2 regions of the Micromonospora sp. RL09-050-HVF-A genome follow, and region 2 is predicted to be linked to the other one. Evidence: riboswitches for the same ligand, from Rfam matches in the RefSeq annotation. Region 2 holds a riboswitch; the other holds the start of a gene.
The links. A riboswitch is a leader RNA that binds a small molecule or an ion and turns the genes downstream of it on or off. The one in region 2 is predicted to bind S-adenosylmethionine.

Region 1: it holds a riboswitch for S-adenosylmethionine, as region 2 does, so the genes downstream of both, thrC (threonine synthase) here and J7462_RS03250 (ABC transporter substrate-binding protein) in region 2, are expected to answer to the same signal.

Annotation. Positions count from the first base shown of each region.
Region 1 is NZ_JAGKQP010000002.1:3,936,867-3,941,273, forward strand. It holds gene J7462_RS17170 (GNAT family N-acetyltransferase) at 1-881, opposite strand, end outside; gene thrC (threonine synthase) at 1,130-2,416, opposite strand; SAM riboswitch class I at 2,426-2,561, opposite strand; gene J7462_RS17180 (hypothetical protein) at 2,853-3,581, shown strand; gene J7462_RS17185 (DoxX family protein) at 3,637-4,086, opposite strand.
Region 2 is NZ_JAGKQP010000002.1:662,543-666,949, reverse strand. It holds gene J7462_RS03260 (SDR family oxidoreductase) at 1-571, opposite strand, end outside; gene J7462_RS03255 (helix-turn-helix domain-containing protein) at 691-1,107, shown strand; SAM riboswitch class IV at 1,175-1,286, shown strand; gene J7462_RS03250 (ABC transporter substrate-binding protein) at 1,564-2,475, shown strand; gene J7462_RS03245 (amino acid ABC transporter permease) at 2,518-3,315, shown strand; gene J7462_RS03240 (amino acid ABC transporter ATP-binding protein) at 3,312-4,061, shown strand; gene tatC (twin-arginine translocase subunit TatC) at 4,138-4,407, opposite strand, start outside.

The sequences.
Region 1 (4,407 bases), 3.3 Mb from region 2:
TCGAGGTTCTCGGCCTTGCAGAGCAGGCCGAGCCGGTGCCCCCGGTGGGCCGGGTCGACGATGGTGAGCTGCTGCCAGGCGTGCCGGGTGGTGTTCGCGGCCAGGCTGAGCACGGTCCACGCGACCAGCCGGCCGGACGCCTCGTGCACGGCGGCGACGCTGTAGCGGCGGACGCCCCGCGCGTCCAGCGCCCGCTCCATGCCCTGGATGCGCTCGGCGTCCATCCGCTCGGGTTCCCACTCCAGGTCACCCAGGGGTGCGTCGGTCATCATCCGGCCCTCCAGGTAGGCGAGGTCGGCGAGGTGCTCCGACGGCGGGTGCCCGTGCCAGCGGACCGTGCGGTAGCCGGCGACGGCCGAGCGCGCCCCGGCCCGCAGCGCCGCCAGCCGGTCCCGGTCGAGCGCGGTGACGTCGAGTCGACGGCGGACGTCGACCAGCGCCGCCTTCGCGCCGAGCGCCGCCGCGAAGGCCGCCCCGGGCAGTTGTCCACCCGGCTCGCCGGGCAGCGCGGCCACGGCGGAGCCGACCATCCGCTTGCCGCCGGCCGCCCGCAGCTGCTCGCGGGCGTGCGTGAACAACGCCCGCCCCACTCCCGCCCGCCGGTGCGCCGGGTCCACCACCAGCTCGACGCTGGCGTTGTCGGTGTTGTCCAGGAGGTGGAGGTTGAGCCGGACCCAGCCGGCGACCACGCCGTCCAGTCGCGCCACCGACCAGCGGGTGTCGATGCCGGGCATCGGGTGCCGCAGCGGCGCCTCGAACCGGCGACGGCACAGCGGCGGCAGGTCGGGTGACTCCGTCGCTTCGACCGTGGCCGCGATCCGGTAGGCCGCATCGAGGGCCGGCTGGTCGGTCGGATCGATTGCTGCGATGTCCACGGTCACGCCGGGAGTCTTCCTGTCGACGACGAAGGGGGCCAGCGGATTTCCGCTGGCCCCCTTGCACGTTGGTCGGGAGGGACGTTCGCACAACGCCTCCGGCGTTGGGTCGCAAGAACTTGAAAAGTCTCCGGCGAAAGCCCTCCCGCACGGAGCATCTTGCGCCGCCCGGTTCCTGCCGTCAAGTCCTTCCCGGCGGGTTTTCGCCACTCACCGCGAAATTCCGGTCACTCGGAGATCCACTCCCCGGGGGATCAGGAGAGGAGGCCGGCGTCGCGGGCGGCCCGCAGGGACGGCTTGATCCGGTGGGTGGGGCCGACCTGGCCGGCGACGGCGTCGATGGTCTTCAGGCCCTCGCCGGTGTTGAAAACGACCGTCTCGGCGGTCGGGTCGAGCCGGCCGGACTCGACGAGCTTGCGCAGCACCGCAACGGTCACCCCGCCGGCCGTCTCGGCGAAGACCCCGGTGGTGCGGGCCAGCAACCGGATGCCGGCGCGGATCTCCTCGTCGTCGACGTACTCCATCCAGCCGCCGGTCCGCCGCACCGCCTCCAGGGCGTACAGGCCGGCGGCCGGGTCGCCGATGTTGAGCGACTTGGCGATGCCGGTCGGCCGGACCGGGGTGATGGTGTCGGTGTCCGCGTGCAGGGCGGCGGCGATCGGGTTGCAGCCGGCCGACTGGGCGCCGAACACCTTCCAACCCCCGGCGGGCGCCTCGACCAGCCCGATCTCGACCAGCTCGGAGAACGCCTTGTCGATCTTGGTGAGCAGCTCGCCCGAGGCCATCGGGACGACCACCTGGGCCGGGATACGCCAGCCGAGCTGCTCGGCCACCTCGTACCCGAGGGTCTTGGAGCCCTCGGCGTAGTAGGGCCGGACGTTGACGTTGACGAACGCGGTGTCCTCGAACTCGTCGGTCTCCACCAGCTCCCCGCAGAGCCGGTTCACGTCGTCGTACGAGCCGTCGATGGCGACCAGGTCGCCGCCGTAGACGGCGGTGGTGATCACCTTGCCCTGCTCCAGGTCACCCGGGATGAAGACCACCGAGGGCGCTCCGGCGCGGGCCGCGTGGGCGGCCACCGAGTTGGCCAGGTTGCCGGTCGAGGCGCAGGCGAACCGGGTGAAGCCGAGCGCCTTCGCGGCGGTCAGCGCCACCGAGACGACCCGGTCCTTGAACGAGTGGGTCGGGTTGGCGCTGTCGTCCTTGACCCACAGCGGCGCGCTGATGCCCAGTTCGGCGGCGAGGTTCGGGGCCGCCACCAGCGGGGTGAGCCCCGGGTCGAGGGTGACCCGGGTGGCCGGGTCCTGGCCGGCGGGCAGGAGGGCGGCGTACCGCCAGATGTTCTGCGGGCCGGCCTCGATCTGCTCCCGGGTGACGGCGGCCAGTGCGGCGGCGTCGTAGTCGACCTCCAGCGGGCCGAAACACTCGTAACAGGCGTGCTGCGCGGCGAGCGGGTAGCGGGCGGAGCAGGCGCGGCAGACCAGGGCGCGGGCCGGGCTGGCGGTGGTGTCGATACCGGGGGCGGCGAGCGTCGACGTCATGGCGGATTCCTCTCATCTTTCCCCGCATCGCACCCTGCGGCGGGGACGGAATTGGCACCTGCCCCGCGGGACGCTCAGCGATGAGCGCGCGGGGTGGTTGCCGGGGCGTCGTCGGGCCGTATCCCTCAGCCCCTCTGGATGAGGTATGCAGTTGTGCCGTCGAGTCTAGGCAGCTTCGCCGCCATCGCCCAGTCTGCTTCCCACGGTGTGAACCACCTGCCGGCGGGGCGTGCGCCGGCCGCACCGGAAGCCATTGATGTTTCGGGCAAGTTTCCAGCTCAGTACGCCCTTGTGCGGATCCGCGCACCGGCCCTCCGGTCGGCCCCTGACCGCGCTCCGACAGGCCGGTGGGGGGCCGGCCGACGAGCCGATGACCGACATTGCCATCGATCAGTACGGTGCGGGAGACCTGACGTCGAGAGAGGACCCCCCGCCCATGCGACGGATTCCGTCGAGCCTTGCGACCCTCACCATGGTCTGCCTACTGACCGCCGCCTGCGGGGGTGAGCAGGGCGGGACGGACGAGGCAGCGTCCACCGTCGGCCCGTCCACCGGGCCCTCCACCGCCTCGGTGCTGAGTCAGGTCTCCCCCGAGGCGACTCCCACCAGCGAGGCTCCGTCGCCGGAGGTGAAGAAGGCCGCCCCCACCACCCCGCCGGCCGCCGCCCCGACCACCACCGCCGCCGCGCCGGTCAAGGCACCGTTGACCTGTGCCCATCTGGCGGAGGCCCGGCTCGGCAGCAGCAAGACGCCCTACAACGGCTACCCGGACTACCTGCCGCTGGCCGGGGGGCAGTGGTCGGGCGAGGACGGGGCCACCGTGACGCTCCAGAAGCCCTGCGGCATCGGTGACCTCGACGGCGACGGCGCGGAGGACGCGGTGGGCGCGGTGGCGATCAAGACCGGAGGCAGCGGCACCTTCTACACGCTCGCGGCGTGGCGCAACAGCGGTGGCCTGCCGGTGTTCCGCGCGCTGACCGACCTCGGCGACCGGACCCCGGTCGTCTCGATCAGCGTGGCCGGGCGCAAGGCCACCGTGGTCTGGCTGACCCGCAGCCCCAGCCGGGGCATGGCCGAGCTGGACATCAAGCGGACGTCGGTCTACAAGCTCTCCGGCAGCACCCTCGCCGAGGTGAGTCACACCGACGCGCCGTACAACCCCTGACCGCACGCGTCGCCGGAGCCGCCTCGTTGCGGCTCCGGCGACGCCGGTCAGTGCGTCAGGCAGGCACCGAGCTTCGCTCCGCCACCGGTGCCGACGGGGCGTCGGCGCTGCGGCGGGCGAGCAGCGTGTCCAGCGCCCAGGAGCCCGGGCCGAGCACCGCGATCAGCAGGAACGACCAGCAGAAGAGCGCCGACAGCTCGCCTCCGTTGCGCAGCGGCAGCAGCCCTTCCGGCTGGTGCACCACGAAATAGGCGTATGCCATCGAGCCGGACGCGAGGAGCGCGGCGGGCCGGGTGAAGAGCCCGGCCAGCACCAGCGCACCGCAGACGAGCTGGATCAGTGCGGCCCACCAGCCGGGCCAGGCACCGACCGGGACAGCCTTGCCGGTCACGGGGTTGCCGCCGAACAACCCGAAGACCGAGGACAGGCCGTGCAGCATGAACAGCAGGCCGATGACGATGCGGTACAGCGAGAGGGTCGGCCCGCCGAGCCGAGACACGTTCATGGGAACCTCCATGGAAGGGATTACGTCCCCTCATGATGAGGCATCGAAGCAGTTAAATCGATAAATTCTTTGTTACTGGGAAGGTCTCGGTGCGAGACATTACCCCACCCCGACGTCCCGGTGTCACCCCTACGTCGCGTCGGGAGCGATCCCGGGCCCACGCACCCGCGACCACCACCACCGGCCGACCCCGACCACCTCCCCGCCGCGAGCCGGAGCGGCTCGGAACGTAATGATTGTTAACTATGAATTAACTGTCACGAAGTTCATACGCCGCGTTTATGGAAAATGAATATGCACGCAATTCGCGCGGGAAGCCAC
Region 2 (4,407 bases):
GACCTGCGTGTCCCTCGGTGGTGAGCACCTCGGCGGCGGCCTCGGCGTAGTCGGCGCGGGTGGCGGCGCTGACCCGGCCGTCACCTGCGGAACCGGCGACCCCGTGGGCCAGGTAGCCGTCGAGTTGGCCGGTGTAGTTCTCCAGGTACCAGCTGTTGCGCAGCAGCACGTACGGCAGGCCGGAGGCGCGCAGTTCCTCCTCGGTGGCCCGGTGCTCGGCGGCCAGCAGCAGGTCGGAGGTGTCGGCGTGGGCGATGCTGGTGTAGACGACCAGGCCGACACCGGCCTCGCGGGCGGCGTCGATGACGTTGTGGTGCTGCGGCACCCGCTGGCCGACCTCGCTGCCGGAGACGAACATCAGCTTCTCGGCGTCGGCGAAGGCGGCGCGGAGCGAGTCGGGGTCGGTGTAGTCGGCCGACCGGACCTCGACCCCCCGGTCGGCGAGGCCGGTGAGCCGGCCGGTGTCCCGCCCCAGCGCCACGATCTTCCCGGCGGGTACGCCCCGGCGCAGCAGGGATTCGACGATCAGGCGACCCAGGTGGCCGGTGGCTCCGGTGACGACGACGGACATGGCGTTCTCCTTCGGGTGGCTACTTCAGTCGTACTGGCAAACACCCAGCTGCTTGGCGATACTTCCCATCGGAGAGTAGGCACCTTGAAGTTTGTGACGCACTGATGGAGAGTAAAGGGATGCGACCCGACCCGTTCCAGCGCGACTGCGGCAGCCGTCAGGTCATCGACCGGATCGGCGACCGGTGGAGCGTGCTGGTCGTGCTGACCCTCGCCGACGGCGACCGGCGCTACGGCGAGCTGGCCGAGCACATCGACGGGATCAGCCAGAAGATGCTCACCCAGACCCTGCGCGGGCTGGAGCGCGACGGCCTGGCCACCCGGACGGTGCACGCCAGCGTCCCGCCCCGGGTCGACTACGCCCTCACCGACCTGGGCCGCAGCCTGCTCGACCTGGTCTCCGGACTGGAGACCTGGGCCACCACCCACCTCGCCGAGGTGCAGGCGGCCCGGGTCCGCTACGACGCCGACCTGCCCCACCGCGCGCCCACCGGCACCGCGCGACCCACCCGTCTCACCCGTCCCGCCCGGCGGTAAGGAGCGGACGTGAGGGCCGTCATAACGGGTGGACGATCGCCCGGTCCCGGCTGCTAGCCTTCGGGCAGGTCATGAGCGCCAGCGTCAAGCCCCGGCTCGCTGGCCGGCAACCCTCCGCCACGGTGGGGTGCTCCGGGTGAGGACCAGGCACCGGTAGACCGCCGGTGCAAGCGTGGCCTGGTTTCCCCAGGTCAACTCCGACCCCGGGAGAACCCGTGTCCGCCCCCGCACCCGCCCCGCCCACCGACGGCGTCGCCCCCGTGTCCCGGGCCGGCGTCCGGACCAGCGGCGTCCGGCTGGTCAGACGGCGACACGTCGACCTGATGCGGGTCCACAGCGACTCCTGTCGCCCCCGGTAGTCGACCCCCTCTTCCCGTACCACCTCAGCGGCGTGCCCGGCGGGCACCCCGTCGGCGACGCGCGCCCGCCGTCGCCCGATCAACTCTGGAGACACCCGTGCGATTCCTTCCTGCCCTGCCCACGACCCGGCGGCCCCGGCCCGCCCTCACCAGGGCCGCCGCGCTCGGCGTCGCCGCCCTGCTCGCCGCCACCGCGCTGACCGCCTGCGGCGGCGAGTCCGCCGACCCCGCCGACAACCCGTACGGCCTGCTCCAGCCGGGGGTGCTGCGCGCCGGCACGCTCACCGACGCCCCACCGAACGTCTACCTCAAGGACGGCACCTTCACCGGCTTCGACAACGACCTGCTCGTCGCGGCCGCCGGCAAGGTGGGGCTGAAGGTCGAGTTCGTCGGCACCGACTTCTCGGCACTGCTCTCCCAGGTCAACAACCGCAAGTTCGACATCGGCAGCTCCTCGATCACCATCACCGAGGCCCGGAAGAAGACCGTCGACTTCGGCAACGGCTACGACTTCGGCTACTTCGGCCTCGACGTGCCCGCCGGCTCCCCGCTGACCGGCTTCGACCAGCTCGCCGGCAAGCGGGTGGTGGTCGTGCAGGGCACCGTGCAGGACGACTACGCCACCTCGCGCAAGCTCGACCCGGTGCGGGTGCCCGACTACAACGGGGCGATCAACCAGCTCAAGGCCGGCACCGCCGACGCCTGGATCGCCCCCGCCGAGATCGGCGAGAAGTCGGCCGCCGACAGCAACGGCAAGATCACGGTGGCGGCCACGGAGTTGAGCCCGACCCCCACCGCGTACGCCTTCGCCAAGGGCAACGACGCGCTGCGCAAGGCGCTGGACAGGGGCCTCGACGAGGTCATCGCCGACGGCACCTGGACCCGGCTCCAGCAGCAGTACTACCCGGGCCGGCCGATCCCCGCCGGCTTCACCCCCGGCAGCGGCGGCGTCGCCGCCCCCGGCGCGGCGACGCCGTCGGCGTCGGCGTCGGCGTCGGCCAACTCCTGACGGTACGACCAGACCAGCGAGCGGGGCGGTAGGAGAAACACGATGGATCCGTTGAGCACCCTGTGGGAGACCTTCTTCGACTGGGACTCCATGCGCGAGGCGCTGCCCGAGATGTTGACCGTCGGGCTGCCCAACACGCTGATCCTGGCGGTCTCCGCCGCCCTGCTCGGCTCGGTGCTGGGCATGGCGCTGGCCGTGGCGGGCATCTCCCGGACCCGATGGTTGCGCTGGCCGGCCCGGGTCTACACCGACGTGTTCCGGGGGCTGCCGGCCGCCGCCACCATCCTGCTGATCGGTGTCGGCCTGGCCCCGCTCGGCATGCAGGTGTGGGGTCCCAACCCCTACCCGCTGGGCATCCTGGCGCTGTCGCTGATCGCCGCCGCGTACATCGGGGAGATCTTCCGCTCCGGCATCCAGAGCGTGGAGGCGGCGCAGCTGGAGGGGGCCCGCGCGCTGGGCTTCTCCTGGGGTGAGGCGATGCGCCTGGTCATCGTCCCGCAGGGGGTACGCCGGGTGCTGCCGGCCTGGGTCAACCAGCTGATCGCGCTGATCAAGGACTCCAGCCTGGTCTACTTCCTCGGCCTGCTGGCCAGCCAGCGGGAGTTGTTCCGGATCGGGCAGGACTATGCCGCCAACACCGGCAACCAGTCGGCGCTGCTGCTGGCCGGCCTGTGCTACCTGCTGCTGACCGTGCCGCTGACGCACGCCGTCAACGCCATCGACCGCCGGTTGCGCCGGGGCCGAACGGTCACCGTCGACCCCGACGACGACGGCGGGCTGGCCCTGGCCGGCGAGACCGCCCTACCGCAACCGCGTACCCCCCGGGAGGACCCCCGATGACCGCCGGCACCGCGACCACCACCTCGGTCAGCCTCGCCGTCCGCGACGTACACCTGGCCTTCGGGGCCAACCGGGTGCTGCGCGGCGTCGACCTGGACGTCGCCCGGGGCGCGACGGCCTGCGTCATCGGGCCGTCCGGTTCCGGCAAGTCCACCCTGCTGCGCACCGTCAACCGGCTGATCGAGCCGGACGCCGGTGACGTCCTGCTCGACGGGTGCAGCGTGCTGCGCGACGACCCGGACGCCCTGCGGCAGCGGATCGGCATGGTCTTCCAGCAGTTCAACCTGTTTCCGCACATGACCGTGCTGCGCAACATCACCCTGGCGTTGCGCCGGCTCAAGAAGCTGCCCGAGGACGAGGCGGTCGCGCTGGCCCGGACCCAGTTGGCGCTGGTCGGCCTCGCCGGCAAGGCCGACTCCCGGCCCGCCCACCTCTCCGGCGGTCAGCAGCAGCGGGTCGCCATCGCCCGGGCGCTGGCCCTGCAACCTGAGGTGATGCTCTTCGACGAGGCCACCTCGGCGCTCGACCCGGAGCTGGTCAAGGGGGTGCTCGGGGTGATGGCCGAGCTGTCCGCCGGGGGCATGACGATGGTGGTGGTCACCCACGAGATGGGCTTCGCCCGCTCGGTCGCCGACACCGTCGCGTTCATGGACCACGGGGTGGTGCTGGAGGCCGGCGCACCGGAGGCGGTCTTCGAGACACCGCAGCACCCCCGGCTGCGCCGCTTCCTGTCCCAGGTGCTCTGAGCCCGCCGGGGCCGGACGAGCGACGCCGCTCCCGGCAGGGCGGGAGCGGCGTCGGGTGGTGCGGATGACCTGACGGTCAGGTCATGTCGTCGTAGCGGCGGTCGATCGGTTTGGGCGGGGCCACCGGCTCGGAGGCGTGCACCGGCTCGGACAACTCCAGCTCCGGCGTGGCCACCACCGGGTCATCGTCCAACTCCAACGGCGACACCTCGTCGTCGCTCAGTCCCGCGTAGGACGCCTTGCCCCGGCCCTTGCGCCGGTCGTTGATGAAGGCCACTCCGACCGCGGCGAAGTAGAGCGCGGAGAGGCAGAGCGCCAGCGCGGTCATGCCGAACGGGTCGGGGGT